Regions from separate parts of the Olsenella sp. KH1P3 genome, predicted to be linked through region 2. Evidence: predicted binding sites of a transcription regulator. Region 2 holds the regulator's gene; the other holds the start of a gene.
The links. The regulator NrdR, encoded in region 2, represses ribonucleotide reductase genes. The targets are predictions, from matches to a motif close to AAACACNATATATNGTGTTT.
Positions count from the first base shown of each region.

Region 1: nrdD (anaerobic ribonucleoside-triphosphate reductase) is a predicted target of NrdR. The motif match lies at 6,425-6,444, and genes of this name have one in related genera.

Region 1 covers NZ_FUWQ01000004.1:146,824-158,861, forward strand. Annotated here, with positions in the region: gene B5D13_RS06615 (Cof-type HAD-IIB family hydrolase) at 1-434, shown strand, start outside; gene B5D13_RS06620 (prolyl-tRNA synthetase associated domain-containing protein) at 486-1,010, shown strand; gene B5D13_RS06625 (nitroreductase family protein) at 1,055-1,771, opposite strand; gene B5D13_RS06630 (pyridoxal phosphate-dependent aminotransferase) at 1,991-3,193, shown strand; gene nrdG (anaerobic ribonucleoside-triphosphate reductase activating protein) at 3,301-3,867, opposite strand; gene nrdD (anaerobic ribonucleoside-triphosphate reductase) at 4,078-6,300, opposite strand; gene B5D13_RS06645 (putative ABC transporter permease) at 6,818-7,837, opposite strand; gene B5D13_RS06650 (HD domain-containing protein) at 7,827-8,396, opposite strand; gene B5D13_RS06655 (MarR family winged helix-turn-helix transcriptional regulator) at 8,400-9,086, opposite strand; gene B5D13_RS06660 (glycerophosphodiester phosphodiesterase family protein) at 9,439-10,350, shown strand; gene B5D13_RS06665 (NADP-dependent isocitrate dehydrogenase) at 10,375-11,583, opposite strand; gene B5D13_RS06670 (LacI family DNA-binding transcriptional regulator) at 11,826-12,038, shown strand, end outside.
Region 2 covers NZ_FUWQ01000005.1:70,735-82,772, reverse strand. Annotated here, with positions in the region: gene trxB (thioredoxin-disulfide reductase) at 343-1,290, opposite strand; gene B5D13_RS07200 (uracil-xanthine permease family protein) at 1,454-2,743, opposite strand; gene B5D13_RS07195 (NCS2 family permease) at 2,812-4,125, opposite strand; gene dut (dUTP diphosphatase) at 4,208-4,654, opposite strand; gene nrdR (transcriptional regulator NrdR) at 4,647-5,099, opposite strand; gene B5D13_RS07180 (LysM peptidoglycan-binding domain-containing protein) at 5,207-5,635, opposite strand; gene lexA (transcriptional repressor LexA) at 5,819-6,463, shown strand; gene B5D13_RS07170 (heparan-alpha-glucosaminide N-acetyltransferase domain-containing protein) at 6,480-7,241, shown strand; gene hflX (GTPase HflX) at 7,283-8,584, opposite strand; gene miaA (tRNA (adenosine(37)-N6)-dimethylallyltransferase MiaA) at 8,586-9,515, opposite strand; gene miaB (tRNA (N6-isopentenyl adenosine(37)-C2)-methylthiotransferase MiaB) at 9,512-10,879, opposite strand; gene B5D13_RS07150 (stage V sporulation protein S) at 10,879-11,196, opposite strand; gene B5D13_RS07145 (ATP-binding protein) at 11,301-12,038, opposite strand, start outside.

The DNA.
Region 1 (12,038 bases), on a different contig from region 2:
CCGAGCGCGTCCTGCGCGTCGAGCGGCAGGTCGGACTGCGCTTTGCCGAGGGCGACGTCAACGAGGCCCTGCACAACGACATCTTCCAGCTCAACGCCTACCTGGCGACGGGCGAGACCGAGGTGCTCACCAGCGCCTGCAGGAACGTGAAGCTTACACGCTGGAATCCCGACTTCGTGGACGTCTTCCCGCGTGCCGGCGGCAAGGCCCGTGCGGTGCGCCGCGTGCTCGAGATGTACGGCATTTCTCCCGAGGAGGCCGTGGCCTTTGGCGACGGCGGCAACGACATCGGCATGCTCGACGCCGTGGGCACCTCCGTCGCGCTGGGCAACGCCAACCCCGAGGTGAAGGAGATGGCGAGCTTCGTAACGGACGACGTCGACCACGACGGCATCTATAACGCCTGCGTCCGTCTGGGGCTGATCGACGCCTAGGACGGACGTCCGGGTCCGATCGCGCCCGCCTGCCCCGAACAAGGAGGAAGCATGACCGAGGACGATCTCTACCAGATGCTTGACGAGCGGGGCGTGCCCTATGAGGTCTATCATCACAAGGCGATATTCACGGTCGCCGAGGGTGACGCCGTGGGTATCCCCGAGCTGGGGACCCACACCAAGAACCTCTTCCTGCGCGACGACAAGAAGCGCAACTACTACCTGGTTACGGCCCACGAGGACCAGAGAGTCGACCTCAAGGCGCTCGCCGCTCGCATTCCCAGCAGGCGCCTCTCGTTTGCCAGCGAGAAGGACCTCGTATCCATGCTGGGCCTCGTCGCGGGAAGCGTGACTCCCTGGGGCGTGCTGAACGACGAGGGTCGCACCGTTACCATGATTTACGACAGAAACCTGAAGGGGCGGCGCATCGATGCGCACCCACTTGTCAACACCGCGACGATGTTCGTCCAGATGGACGACCTCGTGACGCTTCAGAGAGAACACGGGACGCGCGTGCTCTTTCTTGACCTAGGGCCCGACGACGCGGAGGAAGCCGGCCCCCGCGCCGGCAGGTAACGCCGACGGCCAGCGCCGGCATATGGGTCGGCCGCCAGTGACGACTAGGCCTTGCGGCGCTCCATCGCCGAGCCCGAGACGCTGTGGCCCGAGGCGAGCTCGAAGTGGCACTCCGCGATTCCCAGGTTGACCGCGGCCATGGCGCCGGCGGAGCTGGCCGTTACCTCGGTCTGGTCTTTGCTTAGGGTGAACACGAACCTCTGCCGGTTGAAGGCGGTCGGCGCCAGGCGTGCGGCCTCCATGCCGCGCTGGAACCAGTCGGGCATCGCGAACCCGTGGGTGGCGCACAGCTCCGATATGCCCTTAGACTTGCTGGGGGTGCCCTGCGAGATGCCGTAGCCTAGCGCGATGGTGCCTAGCAGCCTCTGGCCCTTGGCTACCGCGCACCGCGTCTTGCGCTTGCTGAAGGTGCCGCCCACCCAGCAGCTGTTGAGCCCGAGCTGCTGTGCCAGGAGGACCAGCTGCTCGCCGTAGTAGCCGCAGAGCTCGGCCCCGTCGCCGTCCTTGGGGGCCACGAGCGCGAGGTAGTTCCGGACGTTGTCGAACTTGCCGTAGTGGCTCAGGAAGGACGAGAAGGCCTCGGCTTCGTCGCAGGCTAGCTGGATGTTCAGGCCGCCCTGCTCGTTGACGGACGCCACGGCCCCCTCGAGTCGCTCGCGCACCGCGCCCTCGATGGGCTTGCTCGTGAACTGCCTTACCGAGTGGCGAGCGGCGATGGCCTCGTCGATTCGGCTTTCGTCCAGGATGCTGCTGTGGGGCATGTTGGCACGTCCTTCTCGTAGATACCTTTTTGACGAGTCTACGCCTTCCATTTGGTATGGGCTGCGGGAATCGCGCCTCTCGCTGGGTCGCGACGGATGACGCAGACGAGAAACGCTTCGTCACCGTAGAGGAAACAACTTATATTTCGGCGCGTAACGCCGGATTGCCACACTGTCTACCGGAAGAGGGAACCGAGGGGACCGACGGAAGGGGACAGGATGGCTGACGGTGTCGACTCGAGGATGTATGACTACGGTGCGGGCAAGTCTGCGATCAGGACGGTCTACGAGCAGACGACCGAGCTGCGCCAACAGGGAGTGACCGACTTCTGGGACTACTCCATCGGCAATCCCTACGTCTCGGCGCCGCCCGAGGTGAACGAGGCCATCCGCGAGGTGCTTGAGGAGTATGACCCGATTGACGTGCATGGCTATCCGCCCAACAACGGCTGGCTGACCACGCGCCAGGCCGTTGCCGCAAACCTCAACCGTCGCTTCAACGCGCATGCCCGCGCCAGCGAGATCGCTATGACCGGCGGCTGCGCGGGGGCCATCACCTCGACCATCGCGGCGGTCACCACGGCCGGCGAGGACGTCATCGTCCCCGTTCCCTACTTTGCCGAGTACCGCATGTACATCCAGGCGTGGAACTGCCGCTGCGTCGAGGTGCCGACGCTGCCTGAGACCTTTCAGCTGGACCTGGACGCCATCGAGCGCGCCATCGTCCCCACCACGCGCATGGTCATCATCAACACGCCCAACAACCCGACGGGCGCCATCTACACGGAGGAGTCCCTCAAGAAGTTGGGCGAGCTCCTGCGTCGCAAGTCGAAGGAGCTGGGGCAGACCATCTACCTGCTTTCCGACGAGCCCTATCGCGAGATCGTGTATGACGGCAAGCAGTGTCCGTGGGTGGCGCAGTACTACGAGAACACCATCGTGTGCTACAGCTGGTCCAAGTCGCTCTCGCTTGCCGGCGAGCGCGTGGGCTACGTTTGGGTGCCAAGCACGGTGAGGCACGCGGGACGCGTCTACGATGCCATCCTGGGTGCGCAGCGCGTGGTCAACTCCATCTGCAACAGCCTGTTCTGCCGCGTGATCGAGCGCTGCGTCGACCTGCCGGCCCCCGTAGAGGAGTACGCGCGCAAGAGAGCTCTGCTCTTCGACGGACTGACCAAGATCGGCTACGAGGTGGTACATCCCGACGGTGCGTTCTACCTGTGGGTGCGTGCGCTCGAACCGGATGACGACGCCTTTCAGGAGCGTGCGGCGAACGAGGAGCGGCTCTACGTGGTCGGCTCCGACGACTTCGCCGCAAAGGGCTACTTCCGCCTGAGCTACTGCGTGTCTGACGAGTGCATTCGCACGAGCCTGCCCGCATTCAAGCGTCTGTACGACTCATATGGTGGCTACCAGTGGTAATAAGGGTCGAGGCCCGCGGACGCTCCGTGGGGCCTCGTTGCCTACGTTGTGTGGGCTCTGAAGACCTTGGCGGATTCACCGACTCCGTGGCCGCAGGGCCTCGCCGCCTACATCGTGTGGGTGCTGAAGACGGGGTCGTCCTCCCAGAGGATCACCTCGTTGCCCCCAAGCTCGCCTGCCGTGTGCGCCTCGAGGGTGCTGGGGACGTCTATCAGGCGCTGGTTGGAGGATCCACGGAACCGCAGGGTGATGTCGTAGTTCTGCTGCTGCCACGGTCCGTCAACGAGCACGTCGACGCATGACAGGATGCGGTCGGTGACGTCCGTGTGCCACTTGCCCTGGGTCAGCTGATCCCAGGTGTGTCCCGAGAACATCCAGATGCTCTTCTCGGGAAACTCCGTGCGCACGCGCTCGACGAAGTCGACCAGGCCCGCCTGGTTCTCGGGCTCGAAGGGTTCGCCGCCCAGGATGGTGAGGCCGTCGATATAGACGGGGCGCAGACTCTCGACGATCTGATCCTCGACTGCGGGCGTGAACTCCTCGCCCGCGTCGAAGTCCCAGGCCTCGTAGTTGAAGCAGCCGGGGCAGTGCAGGCGGCAGCCGCTGACGAAGAGCGAGGTGCGCACACCCGTGCCGTTTGCGATGTCGCAGTACTTGATGGTTGCGTAGTTCATGGCTTGCCTCCCTGGGTCCCCTGCGCGACGGCGCTCCGCCAAGACGCTGGCCTGCGAGAAGGGCGTTGCGCTCGGTCTCGGTGCCTTGCCGGCGCCGGATTGTGCGCAACGGTCGTAACGGTCGCAAAAAAGCCGAGCCCTCCCGCGCATGGGTTCTTGCGGTGCAAGTAATCCTAGCACGGAAGGGCTCGGCTCTCTCTGCGTTGGCTCTTACAGGTGAAGGACGCGGTCCTTGATCTCCTGCGTACGGCCCTGGTTCCAGAACTGGGTGCCGATGTAGCCGCAGGTGCGTCGTGCGACGTTCATCTTGGACTGGTCGCGGTTGTGGCAGTTGGGACACTCCCAGACCAGCTTGCCGTCATCCTCGACGATCCTGATTTCGCCGTCGTAGCCGCACACCTGGCAGTAGTCGCTCTTGGTGTTGAGCTCGGCGTACATGATGTTGTCGTAGATGAACTGCATGACCTTGATGACGGCCTCGAGGTTGTCCTGCATGTTGGGGACCTCGACGTAGGAGATTGCGCCGCCGGGGGAGAGACGCTGGAACTTGCTCTCGAACTGCAGCTTGGTGAAGGCGTCGATCTTCTCGGTCACGTGGACGTGGTAGCTGTTGGTGATGTAGCCCTTGTCCGTGATGCCCTTGATGATGCCGAAACGGCGCTGGAGGGCCTTGGCGAACTTGTAGGTGGTGGACTCCAGCGGCGTGCCGTAGAGGGAGTAGTCGATGTTCTCGGCCTCCTTCCACTTGGCGCACATGTCGTTCATGTGCTGCATGACGGAGAGCGCGAAGTCGGTTGCCTCGGGGTCGGTGTGGCTGTGGCCGGTCATGGCCTTGACGCACTCGTAGAGGCCCGCGTAGCCCAAGCTGATGGTGGAGTAGCCGCCGTAGAGGAGCTTGTCGATCTTCTCGCCCTTCTCGAGGCGTGCGAGGGCGCCGTACTGCCAGAGAATCGGGGCAGCGTCAGAGGTGGTGCCCAGAAGGCGCTCGTGGCGGCAGCGCAGGGCCTTGTGGCAGAGCTCGAGGCGCTCGTCGAAGATCTGCCAGAACTTGTCGAAGTTACCGTCGGCGGACAGCGCGACGTCGGGCAGGTTGATGGTGACGACGCCCTGGTTGAAGCGACCGTAGTACTTGGGCTTGCCTGGCTCCCAGTTCTTTGCGTTGGCGACGTTGTCGAAGCCGTTGCCGGAACGGTCGGGGGTCAGGAAGGAGCGGCATCCCATGCAGGTGTAGACGTCGCCCGCGCCCTCGGTCTCGCCCTTCGAGAGCTTGTACTCCTTCATCTTCTTCTCAGAGATGTAGTCCGGGACCATGCGCTTGGCGGTGCACTTGGCGGCGAGCTTGGTGAGGTAGAAATACGGGGAGTCGGCGCTGACGTTGTCCTCCTCGAGCACGTAGATGAGCTTCGGGAAGGCGGGCGTGATCCAGACGCCGGCCTCGTTCTTGACGCCCTGGTAGCGCTGCTTGAGCATCTCCTCGATTACGAGGGCGAGGTCCTTCTTCTCCTGCTCGTTCTTGGCCTCGTTGAGGTACATGAAGACGGTGATGAAGGGCGCCTGACCGTTGGTGGTCATGAGAGTGACGACCTGGTACTGGATGGTCTGGACGCCGCGGGAGACCTCGTCGCGCAGACGCTTCTCGACGATCTGGTCGATCTTCTCGGTGCCGGGGTGGGCGTCGATCTCCTCCATCTCTGCGAAGACCTGGCGACGGATCTTCTTGCGCGAGATGTCTACGAAGGGAGCGAGGTGGGCGAGCGAGATGGACTGTCCGCCGTACTGGCAGGACGCGACCTGGGCGATGATCTGTGTGGCGATGTTGCACGCGGTCGAGAAGGAGTGGGGCTTCTCGATCATGGTGCCCGAGATGACGGTGCCGTTCTGCAGCATGTCCTCGAGGTTCACGAGGTCGCAGTTGTGCATGTGCTGCGCGAAGTAGTCAGCGTCGTGGAAGTGGATGATGCCCTCGTTGTGGGCGTCGACGACCTCGGCGGGCAGCAGCTCGCGCATCGCGAGGTCCTTGGAGACCTCGCCGGCCATGTAGTCGCGCTGGACCGAGACGACGGTGGGGTTCTTGTTGGAGTTCTCCTGCTTGACCTCTTCGTTGTTGGACTCGATGAGCGAGAGGATCTTGTCGTCGGTGGTGTTCTTCTGGCGCTTCTGGTTCTGGACGTAGCGGTAGATGATGTACTTGCGTGCAACCTCGAAGCGGTCGAGCGCCATCAGCTGATCCTCGACGAGGTCCTGGACCTCCTCGACGGTGACCGTGTGGCCGGAGGCCTTGCAGGCATCCTCGACGTTGAGCGATGCGAAGGTTACCTCGCGGTCGGTCAGCTTCTCTTCGGTGGGGACCTCGGCATTGGCGGCCTTGATGGCGTTCTCGATCTTGTTCAGGTCGAATGTTGCCTCTGAGCCGTTTCGCTTAATGATCTTCATGATCTGATCCTCCAGTTGGTTGTTGCCTACAGCCGCAGGCGCGGTTTGGCCAAAAAAAGACGCACCGCATGGCACGCCAGGGACCTAGCTCCTGATTGGCTGCGTTTAGTGTGCGATATGAATATGACACAATCTCTTGTGGTCTGCTTGTGAGAAAACCCCTAGATATTGTTTGACATTCTCAAATCTTTACATAAAAGCGAATTTGTCACATGCATTGGCGCAGGTAGCAAGAACGACACGTGGCATATCTGTCGCGCAATCTGACAGAAAAAATAATCTGACAAATTTGGGTGGCATTTCCGTGAGCGGAAAAACGCCTAGTAGACCATAGCCAAGCGCCGGAGAGATGTGTTCCATTCCATATTCTGGACATACGCGCAGGTAGTTGAATTGTGCCTTTGAACAGGAATTTCAAAGCCGCTGGTAGATGCGATGAGCGCTGACACATCGCCAAATTCGTGCGCACAAATCGCCCTCAAATTAGACGCCGCGCATGGCCGCTCGGCGACGCGTCCTACTGGCGCCCGGCATGCTTCCTGTAGGCGTCGTAGAGGTCGTCGATCATGCTCTGGTACTCAGAGGGCCTCAGACTGGGAAAGGCGCCGAGGATGCGCTTCTCCTGCGCGTTGAGGGCGGACGAGAAGTGCTCGGCCACTTCGCCCTGGGCGTTGCGGGCCGCGTCGATGAGGGCGGACAGCTCGATCTTGGGGACGGGCATGTTGATCCGCGGCAGCGACACGTCGGGCATGTGCCTGCTCAGGCTGCGACGGGCGGCTCCCAGTCGGCGGCCCAGCGAAAGCTCGCGGATGCGCTCCCAGCCGACCAGCGAGGCGATGTCGGAGCGCGAGGGGATGTAGCCGCTCAACGCGTCCATCGCGTCGGAGGGAGAGGGCACGTGCGGTATGGCGGGCGCCCACTGGGCAAGGGCGAAGGCGCGGCTGCGCATGGAGCCAACCAGGTCGTCCATCTTGGAACGGAAGCCGCTCAGGCCGACGTGCGTGACGGCTAGGTCCGCGAAGAACGTGAGCGCGGTGAGCGCCGCGAGCGTCGCGCGCGCGGGCTGCGACATGAGCAGAAGGGGGACCGAGAGCAGCGGCTGCGCGACTTTGGCCACCAGCACGACCCCGACGCCAAACTCGAAGAAGCCGCCGACCCATACGCGCCCGTCGAGGTTGAGCGGCAGATGCGAGTAGTCCCACCACCTGGCGTGGTAGGCCTTCTCCATGACCCACGAAGTGGCGAACTCGAGCGCGCAGGAAAGGGCGCCTCCGACCAGGAACAGTACGGCGACGCACTGGACATCTTGCATAAGAAGGAGTCCCAGGAGCGCGCCCGATCCATAGATGGGCAGGTAGGGACCATTGAGGAAGCCGCGGTTGACCAGCTTGCGCTCTAGCACGGAGCAGTAGGCCGACTCCGCGCACCAGCCCAGGAAGCAGTAGCCGAAGAAGAGCAGCCACAGCGTGGCGAGCCCGTCGGGGCCAAACGGGAGCTCTCGTACGACGATGGCTCCGGACGTAATGCTATCGGGCATTTCTCTCCTCCCTCGACCTTTGGCGTGCGCGCAGCTTGAGGGCGAAGCCGTGGACGGTCTCCCTGGTGGCGACGATCTTGTCGGCGACGCACAGGATGGCACCCTCGCGACAGGTGGGCGGCGTGGGCGTGAGGGGGAACATGTGATGCCTGATCATCGACTGCTCGCGCCGTCCCACGCCGAAGTCGCGGATCGCGTTCTTGCAGGCGCGGCCGGGGTGCGTGAAGCCGTGGAGCCTGTGGCTGGGGTCGTAGACGTGCCAGTCGTAGAGGAAGTAGTCGTGGAGAAGAGCGCCGCGCATCAGGGCCCGCTCGTCCACGGGGACGCGCAGGGCCCTTGCGATGAGCGCGCAGCAGGCCGTGACCGCGGCAGAGTGCTCGAGCACCGTGGTGTCGCCGTGCTGGATGCATTGGCTCTCGATGGACATGCCGGGGGAGGTCAGGATGTCAGAGCAGTATTTCTCGATGAGCTGGTTGGGCGTCGCTGCCGCGTCGATCCGTCGTCGCGGCAGCGGGCGATCGCCCTCCTTTCGGGCGGCGGGCCGTGAGGCTTGGTGCATTGATTATTCCTCCGAGAAGGACATGAGGAGCTTGTCGATAAGGGCCTTCAGCTGGGCGAGGTCCTCAGGGTCCAGGTTGATGGTGTCGCAGACGCAGCGCGGGACGTCGATCGCCCGGTTGCGCAGGGCCCGCCCCGCCTGGGTCAGGGTGATGATGACCGAGCGCTCGTCCTGGCGGGAGCGCTCGCGCGTCAGGTAGCCGTGCGACTCGAGCCGCTTGAGCAGCGGCGTGAGGGTTGCGGAGTCGAGGAAGAGCTGCCTGCCCAGGGCGCTGACGCTCACGCGGTCCTGCTCCCAGAGGGCCATCATGGTGACGTATTGGGTGTAGGTGAGGCCCAGGGGGTCGAGGAAGGGCTTGTACCTGCGGGTGAGCTCCTTTGACGCCGCGTAGAGCGGGAAACAGATCTGGTTCTGGAGCGCCAGGGGGTCTCCGGAGAGGTCGCGGCGCGGCGCGACCTCTGCCGGCTCCTCACGCCAGGCACTCTCGGGCTCGGTATAGATGCCTTGCGCCTTGACCTCGAACGGGTCCCCGGCGGGCTCTGCCGGACTTGCTGGAGCCTGGCCTGCATCGGCGCGGTCGGCCAGGGGCGCGGGAGCGGCCTCGTCGGCATCCGTCGTGGCGCCGTTCTCCCTCGGGTCGTCAGGGCTGTAGCCGGGGTAGTGGCTCAGGGCTTCCTTCCAGTCTGCCATGGCAGATTCCCCTCCTCGTGTAGTTTCGCGACGCCTGTGGCCTCGGCGGGCGTACTAATCGCGTGCGATTTGCAACGCAATCATACCATCATCTGCCAGCTAGTTGCCTACATTTGAGCCAACGTGGGGGAGCATATAAATACTACGCGGATATATGTCACTAATGACGAAGCAAATGGCACGTAGACGGACGCGTCTTCTCTGGCGAGCGATGCGTAAAGAGGGACGAGCGGCTTGCCCGTGCCTTGCCGTCGGAAGGGAAGGAGGAAAGAGGGTATACCTGTGATAGTTTCCCCCGAGGGGGCCTTCGCTCTCAACCGTGAGAGCGCTCGATTGGGGTAGGGAGACCGTAATGGGCGAGAAGAGGACCGCGGCTGCGGCCGCTGCAGTCATCGGCGGAGCCGCCCTGCTGGGGGCGTCGACCCTTGGTGCTGTCGCGCCGCGCGTGGGCGACTCCCACGTGGATGCCCGCTGGGCGCGGATGAAGCGCTATCGCTATGCGCACAGGGGCCTTCACGGCCGCGTGACGGGCGTGCCCGAGAACTCCCTGGCGGCCTTCGAGCGCGCGCGCGACAACGGCTTCGGCGCCGAGATGGACGTGCGCCTCACCAAGGACGATCAGCTCGTGGTCTTTCATGACGCGGACACCACACGCATGTGCGGCGTCTCGGGGGCCATCGAGGACATGACGCTCGACCAGGTTCGCGCGCTGCGCCTTGGTGGGACCGACGAGCGCATCCCCACCTTCGAGGAGGCCATCTCGGTCTTCGACTACGAGGGGCCCAAGAACGAGCTGGATGAGCTCGACGTCGACGGAAGCGGCGTTGCCACTCCGGTGATAGTCGAGATCAAGACCGCAAACGGCAACTTCAAGCGTCTGACGGACCTTGTGATGGAGGCGCTCGACCGCCACTGCGTGTCGTTCTGCATTCAGAGCTTTGACCTCTACGTGCTCTCGCGCCTGCGCTGGCATCGCCCGGAGGTCATTCGCGGGCGCCTTGCCTACGACGTCCGCCACGGGAAGGCCCTGGCCCTGCCCGTCCGCTTCGCCCGGACCATGCTCACGGGCAACCATGCCGCGCGCCCGGACTTCATCGCGTATCGCTTTGAGGACCGCAAGCTGCCCGTTGTCCGAATGGTCGTCGGCCCCATGGGAGCGAAGCCGGTCTATTGGACCATCCGGACCGAGGCAGACCTGCGTGAGTGCGAGGCCGAGGGAGGAGTCGCCATCTTCGAGGGCTTCCTCCCCGACCCGACTTGCTAGCGAGCTGCCGCCGCCAACTGGCGGCTAGACCAGCTGGTCCATGGTCTCGCGGATGGCAAGAATGAAGTCACGCGTATTGAGCTTGGTGGGGTTCTCCAGCGAGGTGATGCGCGCCAGGTCTCCGGTCATCTTTCCGGACTCGATCGTGGCGACGGTCGCCTTCTCCAGACGGTCCGCAAACGCGCAGAGCTCGGGAGTCCCGTCCAGCTCGCCGCGCTTGCGCAGGGCACCCGTCCACGCGAAGATCGTCGCGACGGAGTTGGTGGAAGTCTCTTCTCCCCTGAGGTGCTTGTAGTAGTGGCGCTGGACGGTGCCGTGGGCGGCCTCGTACTCGTAGTAGCCGTGGGGCGAGACGAGCACGGAGGTCATCATTGCCAGGCTGCCGAAGGCGGACGAGAGCATGTCGCTCATCACGTCGCCGTCGTAGTTCTTGCAGGCCCAGATGAAGCCGCCCGAGGACTTCATGACGCGCGCGACGGCGTCGTCGATCAGCGTGTAGAAGTACTCGATGCCCGCCTCGTCGAAGCGCGCCTTGTAGTCAGCCTCGAACACCTCGGCGAAGACGTCCTTGAAGCGGTGGTCGTACTTCTTGCTGATGGTGTCCTTGGTGGCGAACCACAGGTCCTGCTTGGTCGCGAGCGCGTACTCGAAGCAGCTGCGCGCGAAGCTCTCGATGGAATCGTCCAGGTTGTGCATTCCCTGGATGACGCCGGCGTCCGTGAAGTCGTGGATGAGCTCGCGGGTCTCGGTGCCGTCCTCTGCTGTGAAGACAAGTTCGGCCTTGCCGGCGCCCGGCACGCGGATCTCGGCGTTCTTGTAGACGTCGCCGTAGGCGTGACGCGCGATGGTGATGGGCTTGGTCCAGTTGCGGACGACGGGGTCGATGCCCTTGACCACGATGGGCGCGCGGAAGACGGTGCCGTCGAGCATGGCGCGGATGGTGCCGTTGGGGCTCTTCCACATCTGGCTCAGGTTGTACTCCTCGACGCGCTGCGCGTTGGGGGTGATGGTCGCGCACTTGACGGCCACGCCGTACTTCTTGGTGGCCTCGGCGGAGTCGGCGGTCACCTGGTCCTTGGTGGCCTCGCGGTTCTCGAGCCCCAGGTCGTAGTACTCGCTCTTAAGGTCGATGTAGGGGCAGATGAGCTCGTCTTTGATCATCTGCCAGATGATGCGGGTCATCTCGTCGCCGTCCATCTCGACCAGCGGGGTCTTCATCTGGATCTTTGCCATGCGCTATCAACTCCCAAGCGTTGGGTCGGTCGGCTGAGCCGAGCCCGATTGTGCCAAACGTTCCCTAGTTTAGCTGGGTGGGCGCGACTTGCCTACGGTTGGGACAATTCGTAGCGCAATGCTAACGAGAGGAGCTGCGCGCCGCGTTGCTGGTATTCTCTTCTGTGGGTAACCGTTACCCACGACCATGCTGCCGCATCGGACGAGGTCGTGGGACCATGGGGTGAGAAGGGCGGGGCACGATGGCTGGCAAGAGGGCGACGGTGCGCGACATCGCGCGGGAGGCGGGCGTCTCGGTGGCCACCGTGTCGCGCGTCATCAACCAGAACGGCCGCTTCTCGAAGGCGACGGAGCAGCGTGTGCGCGCGGCCATAAAGAAGTTCGACTACCGTCCCAACCAGATGGCCAAGGGGCTTCGCCAAGACCGCACCAGCGCCATCGGCGTGGTCGTTCCC
Region 2 (12,038 bases):
CTCAAAGCCGATATTGCCATCGGAACGCAATGGCTATCAACAAGTTAGACTTGTTACCAATAATTGTCTTTCTACCTGCACAAATACAAACGAGCCATTCTAAGGCGCTTTGAGGCCCTAGATATTTCTAATCGACTAGTTATGCCTCATGAATCAACGGGCCCAGCGGCGTCAACTGCTCCAGACTAAGAACAGGTTAGAGCAAACTGCTTCTCCCCGATTGGTGGCGTTCGGAAACTACTACTTTACATAATACGATAACTATCATCCAAAGCGGGAGAACTCCGTCGAGCGTCTCCCCGGCCGTTTATTAAGAAAGTTAGATTTACGAGCGACGCGAGCCTAACCTTCGATGGGCTGCCCCAAATATGCCGCCACGCTGGTCGCGGCAATCGCTCCATCAGACGCTGCGGTCACAATCTGACGTAGAGGCTTTTGTCGAATGTCTCCTGCCGCGAACAGTCCAGTCGTCGAGGTTGCCATGCGCTCGTCCGTAACGATGTAGCCCGCATCGTCTACTTGTACGAGACCTCGAAGCAGCTCGGAAGCCGGCACGCGGCCGACGAACACGAAGACGCCGAACGAGCCTTCACCGTAGCTCTCAGTAACGACCTCGTCGGTGACGTTGTCCCTGAATGAGATAGACTTCGGCAGGTTGTCGCCGTCGACCGCAACCACGCTAGTGTTGAAGCGGATCTCGATCTTTTCATTCTGCTCAACCTGCATTGCGACCGCAGCCTGCGCACGCAGGTGATCCTTGCGAACGACCATCGTCACCTTGTCGGCAAACTTGGTGAGGAATAACGCCTCCTCAGCAGCGGAGTTGCCGCCGCCGATGACAAAGACATGCTTGCCGCGATAGAACATGCCGTCGCAGGTTGCGCAGTACGAGACCCCGTGCCCCTTAAACTTAGCCTCGCCCTCGAAGCCGGCCGCACGCGGCGAGGCGCCACCGGCGACGATGACAGCCTTGGAATGATAGGTGTCCTGAGGCGTCACAACCTCAAAGATGCCGTCATCAAGCCGAGAGACACTCTCGACGTTCTCCAGGCGAATCGTGGATCCAAGGTCAATTGCCTGCTTTTGCATGGCTTCCACCAGCGAATACCCATCGGCGTTCGGGACCCCGGGATAATTGTCAACCTCGCTCGTAAGCACGACCTGACCGCCAACCGATTCCTGTTCGAGCACCACACCGGACAGCATGGCCCTTTGCGCGTAGATGGCCGCAGAAAGGCCGGCAGGACCGGCGCCTATGACGACAAGGTCCAGCAACTCAGTAGAGCTCATAGTGACCTCCATTCGATCTAATTCTCATCCTAAAATCACTCTACCCTCTCGCAATTTTAAATCGCGTACAAACAAATCGGCCCCACGCAAAATGCATGAGACCGATAATGCAAACTAAAGTCTTTGCCCTGAAAATAGAGGCTCGACGCGCGACACGTTGATACTACTCGGTCTCCGCAACGGAAGACTCAGGTTCGACTGCATCATCCTTCGCCTTGGGAAGGATGAGGTTCATGATGATGCCGACGAGAGCGGAGGTCGCCATACCAGGAAGGGTGTAGTCCCCCACCGGAATCGCGATACTCGACGTCTCCATGCCGACACCCAAAATGATGACGACGGATGCGATCATCAGGTTGCGGTTCTGGTCGAAGTCGACGTTGTTGGTGACCAGCATGCGAAGGCCATTGGATGCGATGAGGCCGAACAGCAGGAGACTAACGCCGCCCATGACGGGAACAGGAATCGAGTTGATAAAGGCCGCGAGCTTCGGACAGAAGCCACCGACGAGCAGCGCGAAGCCAGCCGCATACCAGAACACCTGCGTGGAGTAAACGCGCGTGACGCTCATGACGCCAATGTTCTCGGCATACGTCGTGGTAGGCGTGCCACCAAGAAGGCCGGAGATGACGGTGGAGATGCCGTCGCCAGCAAGAGAGCGAGGAAGCATGTCGCGGTAGTCCCTGCCGACGATCTCGCCCACCGCAAGGAGATGGCCGATGTGTTCGATAACGACCACAAGGGCAACGGGGGCGATCAGAGCAATCGCACCCGGGTCAAAGTGCGGTGTCTGGATGGGCGGAAGACCAATCCAAGGAGCGTCGATGACGCCCTGGAAGTCGACGAGCCCAAGCGGCATCGAGATGAGGTAGCCGACGATGATTGCCAGAAGAATGGGCAGCGTGCCGACAAGTCCCCCCATGCCCGAGAAGATAACGGCCGCGCAAAGTGTGATTGCCGCAACGATAGCACCCTCGGCGACGAAAGAGTCAGTCGAGGAGTAGAGCGCCATCTTGGCAGCGGTCGCCGAGAGTCCGACGCCGATGACGATCATTACGGCAGCGACGAGAACGGGCGGAAGCAGGCGGTCAAGCCAGCCGGTGCCGACGAGCTTGATAATGCCTGCGACCGCAAGGAAGACGAGACCCGCGACGACGACGCCGGACAGGGCGGTGTGCAGGCTGCCCGTAGCGGCAACTGCGGCGAGGATGGGGCTGATGAAGGCAAAGGAGCTCCCCAGGTAGCTAGGAATCTTGTTCCTGGTCACGAGGAGGTAGCAGATGGTGCCGATGCCGGAGCACATGATGGCGACGTTGGGATTTAGTCCGACGAGGACGGGAACGAGAACCGTCGAGCCAAACATACTCATCATGTGCTGGATGCCAAGGGGAATGGCCCTTCCAACAGAGACGCGGTCACTGACGCCAATGACCTCGCGTTCTTTTTCAGCCATTAAGAATCCTTTCGAATCAGGGACGGACAGGACAGTCGTTGCGACATGTCCAATGGGATAACTGACCGCTAGGCAACCAGGAAGTAGACCGCGAACGCAATCGCAGCGACCCACATGAGAGGCTTGATCTGCCTGACCTTTCCGGTGGCAATGGCAACGACTATATAGGCGATGAAGCCGAGACCGATACCGGAGGACATGGAGTACGTGAGGGGGATGCCAGCGATAGAAAGGAATGCGGGGATGCCCTCAAGCAAGTCACTCCAGTCAATAGCAGTAACCTCAGACATCATCAGATAGCCGACATAAACGAGGGCACCGCAAGTGGCCGCACCGGGGACAACAGCAATGACCGGCGCAAAGAACGCGCAGACAATGAAGAAGAGGCCACAGAAGATCGAGGAGAGGCCAGTGCGGCCGCCATCGGCGGCGCCGGAGGCGGACTCGACGAACGTGGTGACGGAAGAGGCGCCAAGGAGGCCACCGACCCAAGCCGCACACGAGTCGACGATGAGGATGGAGCGGATGTCCTCGACGTTGCCGTTCTCATCGAGGAACTCGCCGTCCTTGGCGACTGCCATGGCAGTACCCATCGTGTCGAAGAAGTCGGACATCATGAGCGAGAATGCAGTCACGAGAAGGGCTGGGGTGGCAATGACCTTGGCGATACCCATGACACCCTCGGAGTCAGCCTGAAATGGAGCACCAAAGGCCGTGAAGTCGGGAAGCGAGAAGACACCTTGCGGCGTGCCGGTAATGCCCAGGGGAATGCCGCTCACGACGGCGACGATGATGCCGAGGAGCAGAGCGCCCTTGACGTCAAACGCGACGAAGATGATGGTCGCGACGATGGAAATGACACCGACGATAAAGGACGGCTGGGTAACCTGGCCCAACGCAAGGAGCGTGTCGCCATTGCCCGTGATGATACCGGCATTCGAAAGGCCGATCATAGCGACGAAAATGCCGATGCCGACCGAAATTGCATGACGAAGCGAGACGGGAATCGCGTCCATGATCGCCTGGCGAAGGCCGCAGAGGACGAGCAAGAGAATGACGATGCCCTCAACGAGGACGATGCCCATGCCCGCGTGCCAATCGCCACCGCAGAGCGTCGTGGTGGCGACCGCCACCATGGAGTTGAGCCCGAGGCCCGAGGCGAGGGCAATGGGACGGTTTGAGAACAGGCCCATGATAATCGTCATGATGCCGGCGCCGAAGCAGGTGCTGGTAATGGTGGCGGAGATGGGGACCCCAGCGCCAGAAAGGATGAGGGGGTTCAGCGCAATGATATAGGACATCGCGAGGAACGTGGTCAGACCCGCACGCAGCTCCTGGGTCGCAGACGACCCACGCTCGGCCGCCTTAAAGAACTTCTCCATCGAATGCCTTTCCTTCCTTGTAGCTCGAAACACAGAAATAATCGCCCGATCGGACAATCCGAACGAGCGACTTATTCAACGGCTAGACACCGCTTGAACCAAATCCCCCGGTCCCCCTGTCAGTCGAATCAAGCTCTTCGACCTCGACGAGATTAACGACCGGAACCTTTTGAATAACAAGTTGGGCGATTCGTTCGCCCCTAGAGATGCTAATGGGATTCTCCCCATCAAGGTTAACGGCACAAAGCTTGAGCTCACCACGATAGTGCGCATCGATGAGGCCCGGCGCATTGGCCATCGAAAGGCCCTCTCGATAGGCAAGCCCGCTTCGGGGCAGGACAAAACCGGCATATCCCTCGGGAATCGCGATTGCGAGACCAGTGGAGATGAGGCGACGCTCAAGGGGCTGGAGGACGACATCCTCGTTGGAGCGAAGGTCGAGCCCAGCATCGCCCTCGTAGGCGTACGTGGGAAGCTCAACCTCGTGGTCGAGTCTCATAATGGGAAGATTGATGCGCTCGCTACTCATTAGCCAGGCTCCTCAGCTCCTCGTTGAACTCATCCACGTCCTTGAAGTCGCGATAGACAGACGCAAAGCGAACGTAAGCGACCTTATCCACATCGATAAGACGTTGAAGCACGAGTTTGCCGATCTCCTGGGAGGGCACCTCGGTAATACCGTTGTCCCTGAGGTAGGACTCGATGTCGTCAATGAGATTGTTCAGGTCCTCGAGCGCCACGTTACGCTTGACAGTAGCAGTAACGAGACCGCGCATAAGCTTCTGGCGCTCGAAGGTCTCCTTGGAACCATCCTTCTTGACCACGAGGATGGGCATTTCCTCGCGACGCTCATATGTCGTAAAACGGGTGCCGCACTTGATGCACTCACGACGACGACGAATCGCATCGTTGCTCTCGGAAGGGCGAGAGTCAACGACCTTCGACTCATCGCATCCGCATTTGGGACAGCGCATATTCCTCCTCATACATTAAACAGTACGAAAGGTATCACACTATCCAGCACGTGAAGCATCAATGCAGAAAACTGACCAGATAACCCACTAAAGAGAGCACGCGAAAGCTAAGCAGGCACGACGAGCGACTGACCGACGGAAAGGTTAGACTGCTCGAGGCCGTTGGCCTCGATGATCCAGTCAGCAACGGAACGGGTCGAAGCACCCTCGACCGGATGTTGCTCGGCAATCGTCCACACACTGTCGCCAGAGGAAACCTCCACGGTCTGGCGGGAGACGTTGGAGAAGGGGGCAGAAAGACGCTGGGCCCTGAGAGTCGAGCCCAGAGCCATGGCCCCCAGGAGCATAAGAGACGCGGTAACGAACACGAGAAGCGACCCCACGCACTTCGGCGAAGCGGCGGCGGGAGCCTCAGGCACGAAGTCGGCACGACGACCGCCGCAAGACGAATCCTCAACAAGAATGAGGCGCCGGCGTTCCACGGGCTTGAGGGCAAGATTACCGTCGACCGCATATGCGCAGGATGCGTTGTTCATTTCTATCCCCTTTCGAATTCGTTGACCTCATTGTGACGAGCGGATCGGACAACAATTCGAACGCACGAATTGGAACACATGTACTACTATATATAGAACAAGCGTACGGTCAAGCAATAATCGAACATTTGTTTGTCTAATTCCATCCGTTCGCGTAAAATAGGGGAAACGAAGGAGGGAATCATGTCCAGAGACAAACTGAGCAAGCGTCAGCAGGCAATCTACGACTTCATCTGCGACTACACGACTGAACACGGCTATCCGCCATCGGTGCGCGAGATTGGCGTTGCCGTCGGCCTGGCTTCGCCGTCAACCGTCCACATGCACCTCAAGGTTCTGCAGGAGCGCGGCCTCATCAAGCGTGACTCCAAGAAGCCGCGCACCATCGAGGTCGTTGAGGAAGACACCGAGTCGACAGACAAGGCCGCCAGAGTCACGCAGGATCTCGAGGACGGCTCGGTCTCTCTCCCCCTCGTCGGCCGCGTGGCCGCGGGAACGCCCATCCTCGCCGAGCAAAACGTGGAGGACAGCTTCAGACTTCCGACCAGCATCGTCGGCGACGCGAGTTCCTTCGTGCTTCGCGTCCGTGGGCAGTCTATGATTAACGCCGGCATTCTCGACGGTGACTACATTGTCGTGAAGCAGCAGGACGACGCCCGTGACGGCGAAATCGTCGTTGCGCTCATCGACGACTCTTCGACCGTGAAGACCTTCTATCGCGAGAAGGACAGGATCAGGCTCCAGCCCGAGAACGACACCATGGACCCGATCTACGTCGACAACCCGAAGATCCTGGGGCGTGTAACCGGACTCTTCAGGTCAATCTAGTCGAGCCGAGGTCAAGTTGGTCGATATCAAGGATACGAACCGAGTCGAACGAGCGAGGCTCTACGACACTATCAGAGGGCTGTCGGTCATATCGATGGTCCTTTTTCACTTCTGCTACGACCTCAAGTACATCATGGGAATCGACCTTCCGTTCTTCCGGCCGCCGACGCAGGACGTCTGGCGATGCACCATATCGTGGACGTTTATCCTGCTAGCCGGAATGATGTGCAACTACTCGCGCAACAACCTCAAGAGGTCAGCAAAGTACCTCGCCGTCGCCCTGCTGATATTCGTCGTGACGAGCGTGGCTGCCGTCGACACACCAATCAGCTTTGGAATCATCTACTGCATGGGCGCCTGCACCTTGACAACCGCCGTACTGGAGCGCACTGGCGTAAGGCCTCCGGGGTGGATGGGCGTCGTGCTTCTTGCCGCGGCGTTTATCGTCTGCCTGAACCTGCAGGAGGGAATCATAGGCCTGGGCGCAAATGCCCTCCGCCTGCCTAGGGCGCCATACGAAGCGGGCTGGCTGTCGTGGCTGGGATTTCCTGGCCCCCGCTTCGCGTCGGGGGACTACTACCCCCTTCTCCCCTACCTCTTCCTCTATCTTTCCGGCTGGGGAGCCGGCGCGAAGGTGAAGGAGAGCAAGACGACTTCAGCCGTGCTCTCATGCGGCATCGGACCGCTCGAGGTTGTGGGCAGGCGACCGCTGCCCATCTACGTGGCGCACCAGCCAATCTTGCTCATCTTGGCGGATGCAATAGCACGCTTCGCATAACGCATGCGGCGACCCCGGCGCCAAGGCGCGGGCGCGTAAGCCTACACGGTGTCGCCTTCGATCTCGTAGGGCCTGAGCGTTTCTCGCATGCGCTTCGAGGCCTTGGCCGTAACCAGAAGGCCACCCTGCTCGTATGACTCGCGAAGGACTTGGCAGCGCTCGTGGACAAGCTTCATGAGCAGTCCCTTCTCGTAGGGAATCAGCGCGGTCACGGTCTCGTCTCCGGCAGATGCCTCCTGCACGATCCTGTAAGTGAGGGAGCGGATCCCCTCCCCCGTCATCGCCGATATGAAGACGGCGTCATGATTGCTAAGTGCCAGAGCCTCGCGTTCGGAGACGGACAGTAGGTCGCACTTGTTGTAGACCAGCACCGACGGAACGCTCGCGGAGTCGATCTCCTCCAGGATGGCGCGAACGGCAGCTATTTCCTTCGAGGCGTTGGGGTCGCTCGCGTCAACAATCAGCAGGATGAGGTCCGCGGCAGAGACCTCGGCCAGGGTGGACTTGAACGAACGGACGAGCATCGTCGGGAGCTTCTGGATGAATCCGACGGTGTCGGTAATAGTGATCTTTCGTCCCTCTTCGAGCTCGAGCGAGCGTGTGGTCGGGTCGAGCGTCGCGAAGAGCTCGTCCTTAACGTAGACGCCAGCCCCTGTCAGGTGGTTGAGGAGCGTGGATTTTCCTGCGTTCGTATATCCGACCAGTGAGACGCGATACACGCCAGAGTCCCAACGCGCCTTGCCCTGGGTACGGCGTCTGACGTCGACTTGCTCGAGCTCCTTGCGAAGCCACGAAATGCGCTTCCTGACGAGTCGGCGGTCGACCTCGAGCTGGCTTTCGCCCTGCCCAAACCTGCTGCCGATGCCGCCTCGGGTCTGCTCGCCCACAAGGTGGCTCCACATGCCGCGGAGACGAGGGAGCACATACTGAAGCTGGGCAAGCTGAACCTGAAGGCGTCCCTCGCGCGTGCGGGCATGCTCTCCGAAGATGTCGAGGATGAGGGCGGTCCTGTCGATCACCTTCACGGGCTCTCCGACAAGTCTCTCAAGGTTCGACTGCTGAGAAGGACTCAGTTCGTCGTCGAATATGACGACGTCGATGTCAAGCGCCCTCACGAGCCGGGCGAGCTCATCCGCCTTACCACTGCCAATGAACGTCCTGGGAACCGGCGCGTCAAGACGCTGCACGATAGTCCTGACCACAACGGCGCCGTCAGTCTGCGCAAGGCGCTCGAGCTCAGCGAGCGACTCCTCGATGCTCCATTCGCCCTTGCCGAAGTCGACGCCGACGAGGATGGCACGCTCGGGACGAAAAGCAGTCTCGTAATGCTTGAACCTTCCCATGCTAGTCGCGCTCCCCCAAGCTCTCCAGAACGGCGTCTGCCGCCGCAAACGTGTCCATCGCATCCATGTCTAGCCAGCTGACGCGCCCGTCTCGCCTGAACCAGGAAAGCTGTCTCTTGGCATACCTGCGCGAGCGAGTCTTGATTGTTTCGACGGCCTCGTCCAGGGAGCAAACCCCGTCCAAGTAGTCAAGAATCTCCTTGTAGCCGATTGCCTGGCGGGCAGTTGCGGATGAGCCGAGCCCGCGGTCGAGAAGCGCCTCAACCTCAGCGAGCAGTCCCTGCTCCATCATGAGGTCGACGCGCTCGTTGATGCGCCTGTAGAGTCTCTCGCGGGACATCGCGAGTCCGAAAATGCGGGCGTCGTAGAAGGGTTTGCACTCGTGAAGGCCCTTGTGATGCTCGGCATACGAGACCCCGCCCTCGAGCATCTCGAGGGCGCGAACGACGCGACGCGTGTTGTTGGGGTGAATCAGCGCGGCGCTTGCCGGGTCGCGCGCGCTCAGGAGCGCGTACAGTGCCTCAGAGCCCTCCTGCTCCAGATAACGCTCATAGCGCTCGCGGGCGGGACTCTCGGTCGCGCCGGCGGGAAACTCCATGCGATCGACGACAGCATTGAGGTACAGGCCCGTACCGCCGCATAAGATGGGCAGCCTGTGCGCGCAAAGGAGATCGTCAATGCAGACGCGCGCGCCGCGCTGGAAGAGACGGACCGAATAGTCGTCGCCGACGTCGGCGACGTCAATCATCAGGAGCGGCGCGCGTCTCTCCTCCACGGGAGTCTTGGCCGTACCGACGTCCATCCCGCGATATACCTGCATGGCGTCGACCGATATGACGCTGGTCGCCAGCCTGACGGCAAGCTCGTCCGCGAGGGCGCTCTTGCCGGAGGCGGTCGGCCCCACAATGGCAACGACCAGAGGGCGGCTCATCGAGGATCGCCGACGAGCGCGCCGCGCAGGTACCAGGTTCTGGCCTCGGAAACGTGGACGTCGCACATCTTGCCGACATACTCGCCGGCGGTGTGACCCTCGGGAAGCGAAAAGAGCACGGTCTGGTTCTTCTCGCTGTGTCCCACCAAGACGGAGTCATCCTTCTTGGATGTGCCCTCCACGAGGGAGGTAACGACCTTGTCATAGTCGACCTGGTTTGCCTCGTGGGCCAGCTCGTCAACGAGCGACGCAAGGCGATCGAAGCGATTCTGAATGACGGAGCGAGGCGTGTCATCTGCGATTTTGGCGGCCGGGGTGCCAGGCCGCCTGGAGTAGATGAAGGTGTACGCGGACGAGAAGCCAACCTCGCGAACGAGGCTCATCGTGTCGAGGAAGTCCTCCTCCGTCTCGCCAGGGAAGCCGACGATGATGTCGGTAGAGAGGAAGAGGCCCGGGATGGCCGCCTTGAGGTCCTTCGCAAGGCGCAGGTACTCGTCGCGGTCATAACTGCGGTTCATGGCCTTAAGGATGCGCGAAGAGCCGGACTGGACCGCTAGGTGGAGGTGAGGCATCACGTTGGGCGTCTCAGCCATGGCTGCGATGGTCTCGGCCGAAAGGTCCTTGGGGTTCGACGAGGTAAAGCGGATTCGCTCGACGCCCGTGGCACCGACAGCCCTTAGGAGCTCCGCGAAGCGAGGCTCGCCATAGAGGTCACGGCCATAGGAGTTTACGTTCTGGCCCAAGAGCGTGATCTCGCGCACGCCGTCCGCGACAAGGCTCTCGCACTCGGCGACGATCCGCTCGAACACTCGGCTCTTCTCGCGCCCTCGAACGTACGGGACGATGCAGTAAGAGCAGAAGTTGTTGCAGCCGGTCATGATGGGCACCCAGGCGTGAAAGCGCTGCGCCCTGTGGCTGGGGAGGTCGGCGGAGAAGCCGCGGCCCTCCTCGACGACGTCGACGAAAACGCCATCGCCCTTCTCCTCGAAGGCACTGACAAGAAGTGCCGGAAGTTCTGCCAGGGCGCTCGTACCGAACACGACATCGACATTGGGCACGTGCTCCTTGAGCGCCTCGCCGTCGCGCTGAGCAATGCATCCGCCGATGGCGACCACGCGACGTCCAGAGGGGGCGGCAGGCAGACGGACCAGATTCGAAGCCTCGCCATACAGGTGGGTGTCAGCCTTCTCCCTGACCGAGCACGTCATGAAAACGACGACGTCAGCCTCGGCGGGACCCTCCACCTGGACGCAGCCGCAGTCATCAAGGAGACCTGCGACCCTCTCGGAATCATGGAGGTTCATCTGACATCCGAAAGTGCGGACGAAGTAGGTCTTCCCTACAAGCTGCTTGACTCTAGACACTAAGAAACCAACTCCGAGCTGCTGCTGTCGTCCGCAGAGCCGGTCTGCGGAACAATGCGATGTACGTACACGGCAATCCTGATGGCCGTACGGCTGTCGCCGTTAATGATTATGTCTGCAAACGTGGGAGCACAAGAGATGTCGACTCCCGTGGGAATCAGGAAGCCCCTGGCGATGGCAACAGCCTTTATCGCCTGATTGACGGCCCCAGCGCCAATTGCCTGAAGATTGACGGGGACCCCGTCCTTTACCATACCAGCGATAGCGCCTGCCACAGAAGCGGGCGACGACTTGCTGGAGACCTTAAGGAACTCCATGTGATACTCCCGGGTGCGTTTCTAGTCTTGCGGTGCGATGGTTTTGGTACTCAGTTACAAACAATTATCTTACAGTTTAGCTTCAGATATGAGGGGCTGACAAGCTAGTCGCCCTCGTCAATCTCAAAAGTAACAGTAATCTTGTTGCGCGTCACCCTAATCTTTGGGTCAGCGGCAAGACACAGGTAGTACTTGTCGGCGATAGACGAGAAATCCCTCTCCATCACGCGCGAGAAGTTCTCGAGGTCCTCGACGGAGACCTTGAGCCCCCTGCGGTCCTTCTGGAGGTCGACCTCCTTGGGATCGGGCGACCCCTTATGCGTGAGACGTGAGAAGACGCTGCGAAGGGGCTTGACCTGACCGCTCACGATGCGGTGCGCGGTGCGCTCGGACATGTCGAGCCCAAGGCCCCGAGAGACCTCGAAGAGCTCGGAGGCGTCCGCGGCAACAGCGAAGCGCTCAAGCACGGGGAGCTCGGAGAGCGTATCGACGAAGAGAAGGTCGGAACCCCCCAGGGAGGGCTTCACCCTCCTGCGTGCAGTCGCCGCGATCTCAGCAGGCGAACCGACATACACCTCGCACCTACCGCGCTCCTCGAGGGCGAACTCGCAGCAGGTGCGAATGATGTTGTGGGGACCGCGCACGACGGACTGGTTGCCGTCGTCGTCGCTGCCCAGAGATGGCCACGTGGACTGGTCCGCCCTCTCGCGAACCTTCTCGACATCCGTCACGACCTTGATGGACGACCCCTTGCCGGGAGCCGAGTCCACGACGCGAGCGGACTCGGCGTTCTCCTTCACCGAGAAGAGCGCCATTCCGCGACCATGCACGCCCCAGCGGTC